Regions from separate parts of the Ningiella algicola genome, predicted to be linked through region 2. Evidence: predicted binding sites of a transcription regulator. Region 2 holds the regulator's gene; each other region holds the start of a gene.
What was found. Region 2 encodes sigma-54, which starts transcription at its own class of promoters, with help from an activator protein. Its sites were predicted from a motif close to GTTGGCACGNNNNTNGNNT; they were not measured.
Positions count from the first base shown of each region.

Region 1: flgB (flagellar basal body rod protein FlgB) is a predicted target of sigma-54. The motif match lies at 2,809-2,827, and genes of this name have one in related genera.
Region 3: PN836_RS13765 (BON domain-containing protein) is a predicted target of sigma-54. The motif match lies at 2,812-2,830, and genes of this name have one in related genera.

Region 1 is NZ_CP171821.2:1,378,075-1,383,112, reverse strand. It holds gene flgA (flagellar basal body P-ring formation chaperone FlgA) at 82-789, opposite strand; gene PN836_RS06185 (chemotaxis protein CheV) at 959-1,897, shown strand; gene PN836_RS06180 (CheR family methyltransferase) at 1,898-2,749, shown strand; gene flgB (flagellar basal body rod protein FlgB) at 2,870-3,316, shown strand; gene flgC (flagellar basal body rod protein FlgC) at 3,316-3,738, shown strand; gene flgD (flagellar hook assembly protein FlgD) at 3,801-4,493, shown strand; gene flgE (flagellar hook protein FlgE) at 4,504-5,038, shown strand, end outside.
Region 2 is NZ_CP171821.2:3,946,737-3,951,774, forward strand. It holds gene mgtE (magnesium transporter) at 1-169, opposite strand, end outside; gene PN836_RS17125 (HPr family phosphocarrier protein) at 214-513, opposite strand; gene rapZ (RNase adapter RapZ) at 534-1,427, opposite strand; gene ptsN (PTS IIA-like nitrogen regulatory protein PtsN) at 1,506-1,949, opposite strand; gene hpf (ribosome hibernation promoting factor) at 1,962-2,249, opposite strand; gene PN836_RS17145 (RNA polymerase factor sigma-54) at 2,273-3,793, opposite strand; gene lptB (LPS export ABC transporter ATP-binding protein) at 3,863-4,591, opposite strand; gene lptA (lipopolysaccharide transport periplasmic protein LptA) at 4,588-5,038, opposite strand, start outside.
Region 3 is NZ_CP171821.2:3,171,017-3,176,054, reverse strand. It holds gene PN836_RS13775 (pyridoxamine 5'-phosphate oxidase family protein) at 416-874, shown strand; gene PN836_RS13770 (diacylglycerol kinase family protein) at 1,055-2,707, shown strand; gene PN836_RS13765 (BON domain-containing protein) at 2,864-3,409, shown strand; gene PN836_RS13760 (mechanosensitive ion channel family protein) at 3,507-4,391, opposite strand; gene PN836_RS13755 (response regulator) at 4,671-5,038, shown strand, end outside.

The DNA.
Region 1 (5,038 bases), 2.2 Mb from region 2:
ATGAGCCTATTTGCAACCATCGTGCCAAGCGACACATCTTGCTTCCCTTGACGATACATCGCCCTTCTCACCTGAACCGTTTTATATATTTATGGTAACCCGGTCAGTGCTGGCAACGGTCGCAACTATTCGTTTATCGGACGATATATTACGAACTGCAATCGTATCGCCTAATGTGCCATCTTGCTCTGCGATTCCGTATACCTGAATACTTAAGCCGCCTGCGATAGCGCTGATGGTGACGCGATCCCCCTTGCATACAAAGCATAGCATTGATGCATTAATCACTGTGCCCGGTCGGACTCTGCGTTTCAAACGAGCGCCGCTAATTTCTTCTACTGAGCGAAATGCGCTACCTCGCAAACTGTTTTTACTCACATCAGCCAGAGCAATATTTTGCGATGTTAATAGTGCGCCAGGACTAAGAGTATCGGCACTCACCACCACTTTCTGAATAGTCACGACACTCGCATTTACGAACGTAAACCAATTAAGGTGCGGACAAGACACTTTTACTGAGATATTACTGAGTCGTGGATCGTAGTTTGGACTTTCAAATTCAAACGCTTGCGCACATTTAGGCACAGTAATTCTAGCGTCAAGCTGACGAACACTCACCTGAGTGTCAGCATCTGCGTCATTAATGAGGGTATTCAGAACATAGTCTTTCGTTTGTTCTTGTATAAGCTCGTGAAGATTGGGTTGTGCAACGCCACAAAAACTTACCAAAAATAAAGTAAAGACAATGCTCATTCTTGTCGATACAGAGATATCTTTTATGAAGTGCATGGTAGTCATCCTTTGGTGGCATGTTGATTTCAATCGCATTGTGGAAAACAAATCAAACAATGCGACAAGCTAATATAGCGAATTCAGCAAGGTTCGTGCCACGCAAGAAACAGACTTCTCGCAGTGCCTTTATGAACAAAGCAACTGCACAAATGCTTAGGGGGAATTAATGTCAGGTATTTTAGATTCAGTAAATCAGCGGACGCAGCTTGTCGGCCAAAATCGGTTAGAGCTGCTGCTGTTTAGACTCAATTCGAAGCAGCGCTTTGGCATCAATGTATTTAAAGTGCGTGAGGTGCTTCAATGCCCGCCGCTCACCTCTATCCCAAAGCTAAATTCATTAGTACGAGGTGTCGCCCACATTCGCGGAAAGACTCTCTCAGTTATTGATTTATCTATGGCAACGGGCGGTTCTCGAATAGAAGATTTGACGACAGCCTTTATCATCATTGCGGAATATAATCGCTCAGTACAGGGCTTTCTGGTTGGTTCAGTTGAACGCATTATCAACACCAACTGGGACGCCATAATGCCGCCGCCTACCGGAACAGGAAAAGCCAGTTATTTGACGGCAGTTACAGAAGTTGACGATGAGCTTATTGAAATACTGGATGTAGAAAAAATATTAAATGAAATTTCGCCGCTGTCGACCGAGGTCTCTAACGACATTGCAGATAACGTAGATGTATCAAAGAGCGATGGTAAAATTATCTTCATCGCGGATGATTCCTCTGTTGCTCGCAATCAGGTTAAAAAAGCGCTCAATACGCTAGGCCTTGAAATTGAATCGGCCAAAAACGGAGCCGAGGCGCTAAAACGTCTTAAGGAGCTAGCGGCTGAAACCGGTGATGTGACGGATAAAGTCGGAATTATTGTGTCGGATATAGAAATGCCTGAAATGGATGGTTATACGCTCACAGCCGAAATTAAGAACACACCAGAGCTTTCCAGACTGCATGTTGTTTTGCACACATCTTTAAGCGGCGTATTCAATCAAGCCATGGTAACAAAGGTTGGCGCAGATGATTTTATTGCCAAATTTCATCCAGATGAGCTTGCCTCTTCGGTACAAAAGTGGCTTCAGACTGACCTAAAAGGCAAACTTTGAGTGACAAAGCCAAGACCGTCACAGAGTAAAACTTTACTTTCTGCGGCGCAATACGACAAGTTCGCTCGATTTTTAGAGGCTCGACTTGGTATTACTTTAGGTGTGAATAAGCAATACTTAGTATCGAGCCGCTTATCTAAAGTCATGCGAGATTTTTCGTATGAGGATATCAATATCTTCATTGATCAAGTCGTATCCCAACAAAATCCTAATGTTAGCACTGGCGCGCTAGAAGCGATGACAACCAATGAAACCTTTTGGTTTAGAGACGAGTACCCCTATCAAATTCTTGCAAAACATTTGCTGCCAAACTTAGCTTCGCAAAAGAACAAGTTACGTATATGGAGCAGTGCATGTTCATTTGGACAGGAGCCATACTCAATCGCAATGGTGATTGCAGAATTCCAAAGGCAGTATCCCACAGCCTTTGCCAATGGGGTTGAAATTGTCGCAAGTGACGTATCTCAGCAAGTGTTGGATTTTGCAAAGCAAGGTGAGTATGACGAGCTTGCAATCAATCGTGGCCTACCCACACAAATGCTACAACGATACTTTGAAAGTGGAGTAAGCAATAAGGCATGTATTAGCGCTGCTATTCGCAGCCGCGTGACTTTCAAAAAACTTAACTTGCTCGACAGCATTGCACATCTTGGAAGCTTCGATATTGTTTTTTGCAGAAATGTACTGATTTACTTTGAGGCAGAACGCAAGGCAAACATACTGCAAAAAATTTCCGCTTTACTTCATAATGAGGGTGCGCTTCTATTGGGTGCTTCTGAGTCCATCAATGGCGCAGAACAGCATTTAAGGCTTAAAAAATGTGAGCAAGGCCTATATTATTCAAAGGCTTAGCGTCAGCTAACTGTATTCCCCCCGTTTTAAAAAACTCTAAATTTCTTCTTTTTTATCTCCTTGGCATAGCACTTGCTCTGTTTTTGACATGACAGTCATTTAAGCAATTAGGTATACGTTATGGCCATTAACTTAGACCGCTTAGCAGGATTTCACCACAACGCACTGAAAGTGCGATCTGACAAAATGGAAATCATTGCTGGGAATTTAGCGAACGCTAATACACCGGGTTACAAAGCCCGCGATATAAATTTTCAAGATGCGATGAAGCAAGCCATGGGCACTTCGGGTTTAAATAGCACAGCATCTACTAGTAATAAATTGTCGGTGGCAAGTTCAGGCATGGTGACGACAAACAGTAAACATATGACAGGCGGCGGCGCTCCACGTTTTGATGTGGACTACAGAGTGCCACTTCAACCAGACACAGGCGACGGAAATACCGTTGACGTGCAGCAAGAGCGAAACGCCTTTCTAGAAAACGGTATGCGATACCAAGCGAGCTTAATGTTACTTAACGGCAAGTTCAGCGGCATGAAAAAAGCACTAAGTAGCGGAGGACAATAATGAGTTTATTTAATGTAATGAATATTGCCACAACTGGCATGTCGGCAGAAGGTGTCCGCCTCAATACAACCGCAAGTAATATCGCCAACGCGAACAGTGTGAGCAGCAGTTATGAAGATACTTATCGCGCACGGCACCCGGTATTTGCCGCGGCGCTTGATCAAGCCTCGGCAGACCAAACCAAGGGTGTTGGCGTGCAGGTAAAAGGCATTGTTGAAAGCGATAAACCTTTGCAAATTGAGTATGCACCCGGCAATCCGATGGCAGATGAGAATGGCTATATCTACAAATCGAATGTAAACATCGTTCAGGAGATGGCAGATATGATGTCAGCATCTAAAGCATACGAAACAAACGTGCAGGTGGCCGATACCACCAAACAAATTTTCCGTCGTGTATTGCAGCTTGGTCAAGGTCAGTAATCACTTAGGGTATTAACACTTACGACAATCATTTAATCAGCGTCGTATAGAGGAATATTTTCATGAATGTATTAGAGCAGCAAGGCCTTAATCGAGACTTGTATTGGAACACGGAGCCCGAAGTTCCCATTGCCGATGGCACTGAGCAAACGCTTAAGCAAGAAGACTTTTTTGCTTTGCTTACTGAGCAGTTGGCCAATCAGGATCCAACTAAGCCTGTTGATAATGATCAAATGGTTGCGCAAATGACATCATTTAGTACTGCAGAAGGCATCACTCAATTGAACGAGCAGTTTACTAGCTTTGCCGCATCAATGACTTCGAACCAGGCGCTGCAAGCCTCGGGGTTAATTGGCCAAGAAGTATTGGTGACGGGTAACGTGGGTTATAAAGATGCAGAGGGCACTGGCTTCAGCGGTGTCATTATTAACGAAAATACATCCCAAGACACGCAAATCAGCATTTATAACGGTGCGGGTGAAGTGGTTCGCACTATGGATGTGGGTACGCAAGCAGCAGGCAATATCGAATTTAACTGGGACGGTACTGACCAAAACGGCAATCCATTGCCACCTGGCAATTATGCAGTTCAGGTGCAAGGAAACGTATTTGGAGAAGCTCAAGCGCTTCCTACCGCCATCAATAGACACGTTGACAGCGTTAGCTTAACCAACGCGGGTCAAGGTGTAGTGCTTAATTTAGACGGTGACGTTAGCATCAAGCTAGACGACGTCATTCAAATCGGTAATTCATAGGAGAACATACATGTCTTTTAATATAGCTTTAAGCGGCGTTTCTGCGTCACAAAAAGACCTAGATACCACGGCGAACAACATCGCCAACGTCAACACCGTCGGCTTTAAAGAGTCGCGTGCAGAGTTTGGTGACGTGTATGCGGCTTCATTACTTGCTTCTGGTAAAACAAAAGTAGGTGACGGTGCATTAACACAAGAAGTTTCTCAGCAGTTTTCTCAAGGTAGCTTAAGCTTTACTAACAATGCGCTAGATTTGGCTATCACCGGCAACGGATTCTTTGCAACAATTCCTGAAATTACATCACGCGACTTCTCGTTTACACGAGCAGGGCAGTTTAAGCTTGATAATAATAACTTTGTAGTTAACTCAAATGGTGACAATCTTTTGGGCTTTCCGGTCAATCCTGATGGAACCTCTGCTTCGGTAGCGTTGAGTACGACTGTGCCAGTTCGCATCCCTGACTCATCTGGTTCACCACAAAGCACATCAGAAGTTGATGTACGGTTTAACTTACCCGCCGGTGACCAAACAAAGAATCCAGCAC
Region 2 (5,038 bases):
ATAGCTCGTCGCGGGTTTTCGTGGGTGAAGATTCTAGCAGTAAGGCAACATCTGAAGCAGGTAAATCAAGCAGCATTCGCCTGACGCGGACATAAGCGCCAGCGCCAAAGGAACGGTTGATTGACTCTAAACGCAGTTGCGTTGTAGATAATTCTGCTGTTTCAGACATGAGCTCTCCGCAGATGTGGACCTATTTTCCCAAGTTGGGGCGTATTATTCTTGCTCGTCGAATTTATTTTGTATAAGTGCGCAAATCGCTCGCATCGCCTCATGCGCATCACAACCGCTACATGTCACATTAACGGTTTTTCCCTGCCCGCTCTCAAGCATCATCAGCGCAAGGACACTGTCTGCAGGCGCGCTATTGTCTCCTTGGGTGAGTTCAATACTGGCTTTAAACTGATTGGCTAACTGAACCAATTTAGTTGCCGCTCTGGCATGCAGCCCAAGTTTGTTGACGATGGTTATTGAACGCGACAACGTTTGTGAACCTTCATTTGCACCATCACTCATCTTAAAGCGTCACTCTTTTATTATTGCTCAGAGCTTTCTTTGGCATCATTTTTTTGTTCTGTTGGTTTATGTAGTTTTAGTTCTCGATGTTTCACTTGTACATCACCATGTGTGGCCTTGAAGGTTTCAGATAGTGATTGCGCAACAAATACACTTCGATGCTGGCCACCTGTGCACCCTATAGCAATGGTAACATAACTTCGGTTGTTTCTTTCAAGATGAGGCAGCCAAGTCGTTATTAGGTTTTGTACTTGCCATATGAACTTCATCACCAGCGGTTGACCTGCTAAAAAAACCTCTACAGGGCTGTCGAGCCCGGTTAAAGGGCGTAGGTCAGGGTCCCAGTGGGGATTTGGTAAAAAGCGCACATCAAACACATAGTCAGCATCTTTGGGTAAACCATATTTAAAACCAAAGGACTCAAACAAGATAACTAAATCAGTGCTTTTTTTGCCCAGAACACGTTCTCGAATCAATTCTGCTAAATCATGTACAGAGAGTTGATCGGTATTGATGGTTAAGTCAGCTTTTTCTGCCACGGGGATCAGTATTTCGCGTTCGGCGTTGATAGCATCGGTAAGCGAATTAGACAATTTAAATAAAGGGTGTAGCCTGCGCGTTTCGCTGTATCGTTTTATTAATACGTCATCACTTGCGTCTAAAAATATGATCGTAATATCCCAAAATTCGGGCAGATATGCCAAAATCTCGGATATTTCCTGCTCTGCTTTTGGCATGTTCCTCACGTCTATGCTCACAGCAACCAATTCGTGTTCGTCAGCTAGGGCATGAGTTAAGGTAGGCAGCAGATTTACGGGAATATTGTCAACACAGTAGTAGCTTAAGTCTTCCAGTGCACGAAGCGCAATGGATTTGCCCGAGCCGGAACGACCGCTAATAATTAAAAGCTTCACAACTTACTCCTATGGGCACGCACAAACAGCGTATGAAACAGAGTTTAGAAAGCTTTAAGCTTAATGACCCAACGTGAACTAGGCAAGCGCACTGACGATTTCTTTTTTATCCTCTGCCTTTCTGATGGCTTTGACGATATCTTTGTCGCTGAGTTTTCTGGCAATGCCTGATAGGGCTTTAAGGTGTGTATCGGCTTCTTCGCTTGGTACCAATATCGCGAAGAAAATATCAACAGGTTTGTTGTCAATTGCGTCAAACTCTATGGGTTCGTCGCTGGTGACAATAATCGCCATAATCTGGTTGATGCCATCGATGCGACCATGCGGAATAGCAATGCCGTTGCCGATGCCAGTGCTCCCCATTTTTTCCCTGCTAAGCAAACTGCTCAATACTTCACTTTGGTTTAATCTGGGATTCTGTTTGACAGCAATTTCACTGATGACTTCAAAGATACGTTTTTTGCTATGACAGTCGACCGAACACTGTGTTCGGTCGAGTGAGATAATGTCGCTGATTATCATAGGTAGGAAGGCTCAATGTCGTCTTAATTTCTCTTTGTGCTTAATTACTTGCCGGTCAAGCTTATCAATAAGAGAATCGATGGCCGCGTACATATCGGTGTGTTCAGAATTTGCGAATACCTCTCCGCCATTGAGATGCACAGTGGCTTCTGCTTTTTGATTCAGTTTTTCAACATTCAAAATAACGTGCACGTTGTTGATATGATCGAAGTGTCGCTCTAGCTTTTCAAATTTTGTATCCACGTAAGTTCGCAATGAATCGGTAATTTCCACGTGATGACCGGTAAGATTAATTTGCATATGCTAGGTCCTCTTTTTGCTGTCTATATAAGACTCTTTCTTTGGTTGGATGGGGGAATGTTTAACGATTCCCGATATTTTGCAATGGTTCGCCGAGCAACCTGAATGCCTTGTTCAGCGAGCATTTGTGCAATTTTACTATCACTTAATGGCTTGCTTGTTGGCTCTACCGCAACCAGCTTCTTAATTAAGGCTCTAATTGCAGTAGAAGAACAATTTTCGCCTGATTCGGTTGCCACATGTGAAGAAAAGAAATACTTTAATTCAAATATACCGCGAGGCGTATGCATATATTTTTGCGTGGTTACGCGGGAAATAGTTGATTCATGCATATCCACCATTTCGGCTACGTCATTAAGCACCATAGGCACCATTTTCTCAGGGCCTTTTTCAAAAAACTCTCGCTGCCGTGACACAATACAATGAGAGACTTTGAGTAAAGTCTCGTTGCGGCTCTCTAAGCTTTTGATAAACCATTTTGCTTCTTGTAAATGTGACTTAATAAACTGAGAATCGTTCGGGTTTTTTGTTGTTTTTCCTAAGCTCGCATAGGTTTCGTTTACTGAAAGTGCAGGCAATGCATCGTTATTTAATTCGACCGTCCAAACACCGTTCTTTTTGTATACATTCACGTCAGGAATGACATATTCAGGCTCCTTCGCGGAGATTGCACTGCCTGGGCGAGGATTGAGCGTTTTTAGTAAGCGCATCACCTCTCGAAGGTCGTCCTCTTTGAGCTTCGTTTTTCGCATTAGCGTGCGATAGTCTTTACTCGCTAGCAAATCGGAGTATTCATTGATAATCGCTTTCGCTTCGTCTAACCAAGGCGTGTCTTTATCGAATTGCGCTAGCTGGACGCTGAGACACTCTTGCACAGAGCGAGCTCCTGCGCCTAGGGGATCAAACATTTGCACACGTTTGAGTACACATTCGACTTCGTCAAGCTCAACTTCTTCGTTGTCAATGCTTTCTAAAATATCTTCACTGCTGGTGGTCAGATATCCCGACTCATCAATCGAGTCAATAATTGCGATGGCAATAGAGCGGTCGATTTCTGAAAAGTGCGTGAGTTCCACTTGCCACATGAGGTGATCTTGAATGCTATCCGACGTTTCCCCTTGAAACACATAATCATCATCAGGATTAGTGCCCACCATTTTAATGGGCGCAGAGCTTGAGCCCAAATATTCCTCCCAAGAGCTATCAAGGGGTAGGTCATCCGGCAGATCACCTTTTTCAAGCGCGTCGTGGCTATCCATATTGTCACTGCCAGAGAGTACTTCTGTTTCGGCGCTAGAGGCAGAGTTTGCGTCTTGTTCTGAATTTGACTCTGACGCCTTTTCTTTTTTGGATTCGTCGCCTCGTGAATCATCACCATCTGAGAACTCTTGCTCAGTCATCTCAAGAAGGGGGTTTGATTCTAAAGCCTCTTGGATTTCCTGTTGTAAATCTAAAGTAGATAGCTGCAAGAGTTTTATCGCCTGCTGAAGCTGCGGCGTCATGGTGAGCTGCTGACTAAACTTTAGTTGTAACGAGGGTTTCATCTACTTCCTTTCGTTAATTCGCACTAACGTACAAGCGTATACACATTCACGTATACGTCTAGCACCGAGTTAAAGAGCAAACTGTTCGCCTAAATATACGTCTCTTACGGTTTGGTTCGCTAGTATCTCATCAGGCTTGCCCGATGCGATTAATTCGCCGTGACTGACGATATAAGCTAACTCGCAAACGTCTAAGGTTTCTTTCACGTTGTGGTCTGTGATTAAGACGCCAATACCACGCTCTTTAAGCTGATATATGATCTTCTTTATATCATTAACAGAGATTGGGTCAACACCTGCAAAAGGTTCATCAAGCAATATAAATTTGGGGTTTGCCGCTAGAGCCCGCGCTATCTCGACTCTGCGACGCTCTCCACCAGATAAACTCATGCCCAAATTATTTCTTATGTGATTGATACTGAAGTCATCTAGCAGTTCATCTGCATGCTGCTCCTGTTGGCCTTTGTTCAACTCTTTTCGTGTTTGCAATATGGCCATAAGATTTTCATACACGGTGAGTTTTCTGAAAATCGATGCTTCCTGAGGGAGATAACCTATGCCGTGACGAGCACGCTCATGCATTGGCAGTAAGGTAATATCGAGTTGGTCAATTTGAATCAAGCCAGCGTCCAGCGGAACAAGCCCAACGATCATATAAAAGGTGGTCGTTTTGCCCGCACCGTTTGGTCCTAACAGACCCACAATTTGACCAGTTGACACTTGTATACTGACATCGCGTACAACCTGCCGAGACTTATATGATTTTGCCAAGTGTTGCGCGCTTAAGGTGCTACTCACAGGGGATTCTCATCTTCATTGGTTTTCTTTTCTTTATCGCCATTTTTCTTTTTATCGTCGTCAGCTGTGCTGTCTTCGTTAGACTCAAGTTCTTCAGTTGAAAAGGCACCTGGGCTAATGACTGTTCTCACGGCCTCTTGGCTATTTTCGTCACTTGACGCCAGAATTTGTTCTTTAGTCATATCAAATACGATTAAGTCGCCGGTCACGCTAACCTCATTTTGCATTATCAGCGCGTCGCCATCCAGAGAAAGGCTTTTTGCAGCTACTTTGTAAATGATCTCATTAGCGCTTGCATTAACCCAGCTACCATCGTCTTTTCTTTGTCGATAGCTTGCTGGCTTGCCACTTGCAATAATGATTTCCTGACCACTACCTTGTGATGCGTCAACTTCAACTTTGTCGGCGGTAAGTTCTAAACTACCCTGGCGAATCACAACATTTTCG
Region 3 (5,038 bases), 780 kb from region 2:
GAGTGCGATGTTATAGAAATTAGCAATTGCACAATAGATGCCATTTAAATAAGGAATGCCGCACATGTATATAGTCACACGACAGCCACTCACTGTTGCCATTTACGCCATTGTCTGAGCCCGCGTTAGCTTTCACATCGGTAGGCCACTTCGGTATTTATTGCACAGCGGCAGGTAAACTTTACTTGTTGACGCCAATGTTAAGCTTGCAAGCCATTTGGGTGCAGATGCGATGGCCTACGCATTTCACGCTCTGAGAGCGATTTGGCATGCCAATTGAAGTACTCGTTCACGTACACCCTTTTGATTAAGCATTTATTAGCGAATTAAAAATGCCAGAGTCCGTGATTGCAGTACAGCAATTTGTTAAGGGTGTTTTTTCATTCACCCGTTCAGAAAAAACCGGAGAATCATAATGTCAAACGCATTACACACCGAGTTGTTCGACCGTATAAAATCGACACCAACAATGATGGTTGGTTTAAATCGAAATGCCGACCGAAGTGAACCCATGCATATATGCCTCGAAGCTGAAAATACTGATGCATTCTGGATTTTCACGCGCAAAGACAATCGCATCGCAGGAGGTGGTAAAGCCATGGCGCAATTCGTCAGTGATGATCATAAGCTATTTGCATGCTTCTCTGGACATTTAGTACGAGAAACAGATAAGTCGACGATTCAGGATCATTTTTCTTTGACAGTAAGTGCTTGGTACAAAGATGGATTCACGGATCCTACAATGGAAGTGTTGAGATTCGACATTGAGAACACCGAAATTTGGGAGAAGGATCCATCCGCGGCTGCAAGGCTTAAAATGGCAATCGGTGCGAAAGTCAGTGAAGACGATATGGGTCAGCACGCTCTGTTATAGATGGATGAAGGTTGCACTAGCTACATTCAAAACTGGTGCATCAAGCCTTTCCCATTAGTTCAACTCACGAAAGTTCAATGGTCATTATGCGACCATTGAACTTTTTAAGTAAATGGATGATTAGAAATGATGGAAGTGTGTGCCGTTTAATTCACAAAGCTTTCACACGTGGAGTCAGTAATGTTTATTGTAAAATATTATTTATTGATAAGTGTATTGTCGCTACTTGCAGCAGTATTTTCACCAAGTTGGTATTTCACCGTAATTTTAGCGTGGGTATCGTTATCTCTATTTGCTGTGTCAATGGCCTATATCACAGACTCACCGTGGATTTTTAGAAAAAACGACCGAGGCGATATTCCCTTGTACATTCAATGGGTTTTCATTCCCTTTCTTCTCGGCGTTCAAATGTATAATAGCTGGCAAAGAAAGACTGACTCCGTTCCTCCACTTCAGGAAATAAAGCCAGGTATATTCTTAGCGTGCAGACTATTCCCTTCAGATATAGAGATCTTAAGAAAAGAAAATGTAAGCGCTATTCTTGATGCAACAGCGGAGTTTTCAGGCTTAATTTGGAGCGCGCAAGATGAGGACTTAGACTACCTGAATGTCCCTATCCTTGACCACAAAGCACCGCACAAGCAAGACATCGAAAAAGCAATAAACTGGATACACAATCATATTCGTGACAACAAATCAGTGGTTGTTCATTGTGCGTTGGGGCGCGGACGCTCTGTTCTCATTGTCGCTGCATATCTAATTGCCACAAACTACTCTGAGTCTGTTGATGCTGCAATCAAATTGATTAATGGAATTAGAGGCACAGCTCGGCTTAACAAATATCAACATCGAAAACTTGACGCTATGCACAAAGAAGGCTTGCTTTCGATTAAGTCGCGCGCGCTGTTGGTGGCTAATCCTAGTTCGGGACGCCAGACTTGGGATGATGTTCAAGACCAAATTCTTCAAACCTTGCAGCAACGTTATCAAGTTGATGTCTTGCTGACTCAACAAAACCAGCCAGTAGAAGAGCGTTGCTCGCGAGAGAAGATTACCAAATTTGATGCTGTATTTGCTTGTGGAGGCGACGGCACGGTTAATGAGGTGGCACAATTGGTAAAAGAATCAGATACTGTTTTGGGGATAATTCCTTTAGGGACAACTAATGCTTTATGCCATGTGCTGTATGGAAAACGCAGCAAAATAGCGCCAGTGAGCACTGCGCTTGAAGTTATTAATCAGCAGCATCAAGTTACCATGGACGTTGCCAAATGTAATAACGAAATCCTACTTTTAGTAGCAGGAATAGGTGTTGAGCGAGACATGATTGCAGGCGCTGACAAACAACGCAAATCTGAGCGTGGTGAACTCGCATATTTAGATGCCTTGCGCTTGGCGTTTACGGACAGCACCGAAAAAGCCTACAAACTCAGCATCAACTCAATGGCACCGGATATCGTTTTAGCTAATAGCATCGTAGTCGCCAACGCAGCACCAGCAACTACAATTTTGGCGCAGGGTAGCGGTAAAGTAGATCCCTTTGTCGGTCAATTAGATGTCACGATATTAAACTTGGAACAATCTGTCTCTGAGCCAGTAGCAAAAGTGCTGACGCAAAGCGTTAGTGGCGGCAATGCTCAAGTAGGCCAAAGCAATGCTATGCGTTATATGAGGGCGGAAAATGTAACTATCAGGCTAGCGGACGAGTCTCCTATCGATTATGTGATTGATGGTGAGCTTAGAACGGCACAAACAGTCAAAATTTCGGTTATTCCAAAAGCACTAAAACTGTTTGCCGCTGCTTCAACAATACAAAGGTTTGAGACCGTGTAAAACCTTTTGCTACGGCAAAACGAAAAAACTGCAAAATAAGATGTAGTTTTTACAGAGCAAATGACACGAAAATCATTAAAATTATTATTTTTCATATGGTTACCTATGGCACGCATCTCGCTTTACGATTTATGAACTCATAATAAGGAGAGATGTATGAAATATTCAATTTTAGCAGTAGTTGCAGCAGCCGCGTTAAACACCTCAGCGTATGCTTCAGATCACAATAAAAATAACTGGACGGATGCCGCATTGGACGCTTGGATAGATGGTAAAGCGGAAGCTACATTATTGTTTAATGGGAACCTTGATTCATTTGATATCAATACGGACGTCCAAAATGGACTGGTGACGCTCACAGGGAAAGTTGACACGCAGGTTGAGAAACAATTAGCGGCTGAATTAATCAAGGGAATAGAAGGCGTTCGGGAAATTGAGAACGACTTAAGTGTCTATGATGAAAATAAGGATAGGGATACCAGTTTCATTGATGCTAAAATTAGCACAGTGATAAAGTCGCGATTGTTGTTTGATTCAGACATAGCGGGAACGGATATTGATGTAGATGTGGAAAATAAAATGGTTACTCTGAACGGAAGGGTCGAATCTGAAGCGGAGAAAGATTTGGCAGTAACAATTGCTCAAAACGCAGACGATGTAGAGGGAGTGACAAGTCGACTAACAATAGAGTCAGACAGCTAATAAGGTAATTTAGTTAGCGTAAGATATAAGCCGGGGCAAGTCGCTCCGGTTTTTTTATTTTCAACTGTATCAATAAATTGCATTGAGGCATGACTCGTTATTTATCTCTGCTCAGTTGAATAGTCCCGTCCACGTGCACGTCACGCTGGGGGAAGGCTATAACAACATTATTATCATTAAATAAACTGTCGATATTGAAGCGCACTTCGGAACGAATGACGCGCAAGTCACGTTCCATTGTGGCGCTTACCCAAAAATACACTTCAAATACAAGAGAATTGTCACCAAAGTCATCAAATATTACAACTGGAAGGGGCTCAGATAAAACATGCGGCTGCTGCTTCACTGCTTGTTCAATCAGTGCTGCGACTAATTTTACGTCTGAACCATAGGCTACTCCAACCTTGACTGAGGTACGGATGCGGTTATCAACAAGCGTCCAATTTACTACCGTATTTTCAAGTAATTTACTATTAGGTATCAACATATGTACGCCATCGACGCGCCTTATGCGCGTAGAGCGTGTATTGATAGACTCAACTTTGCCCTTGGCAACCTTGTCAATTTCGAGAAAATCATTGATACGGATTGGGCGCTCCCACATCAGTATCCACCCGCTAATAAAATTATTGATAATGTTTTGAGCGCCAAAGCCAACACCTATGGCAACTGCACCCGAAACAAAAGCAAATGCAGTTAGAGGGATATTCAGCATCGTCAGAGTAGTCAGTACAACGACGATGATGGCGACAATATAAAACAGTCGTTTCACTAGGTGTATAATATCAGGCTTTACCTTATGCGCAGTCAAGCGCCTTGCGATAAAACCTGCCACCCAGCGTATAATGATAAAACTGACAATTACATATACCGGCACGATAAGCACATCGCCAACGGTGAGCTGATACTTTTCAGTTGCTAAAAGCACAAAGCTAAGTGAATGAGAAATTGCACTCAATATTGAATCAAAATATTCATCCATATTTTTACAAGCCATACATTCTTAAAACGAATTGATTCGTTAATACGTATCAAGAGTAGCCATAGATTTTTAGCGCGAGTCGTTTCGCCGCGCATATCTCTCTTTTATCAAAGATTAAATGATATGTTAAGGCAGAAATAATAAGCATACTTATATTGCCACTTTGACATAAGCTTGTTAATATTCATCTGTTCAACAAACAGCAGTACGAAAATTGAACACCGATATAGGTAGTTTGTTTATGAGCCTACTAATCTCGGCAAATAGAAGGGAATTAAAATGCTTCGCACCAAAGACGCAGACCATCTGCGGTTCATTAATTACGTGCTTATTGCTGATGACGATTTAGATGATCAAGTCTTGATAAGGGATGCTTTAATCGAGTGTGGTCATAGTGAAGACAAGATTAAATTTGTGCTTGACGGAGAGGAACTCATTTCCGCGCTCGAGCATGCTAGCAAACTTCCGGATCTCATTTTGTTGGACCTTAACATGCCAAGAAAGGGCGGAAAAGAAGTACTCAATGAAATACGAAGCAATTCAAAGTTGCGATTAATTCCCATCGTAATGCTTAGTACCTCGGACTCTGACACAGACATTAAAGAGTGCTATGCCTTGGGCAGTAATACTTATATTACTAAACCAAG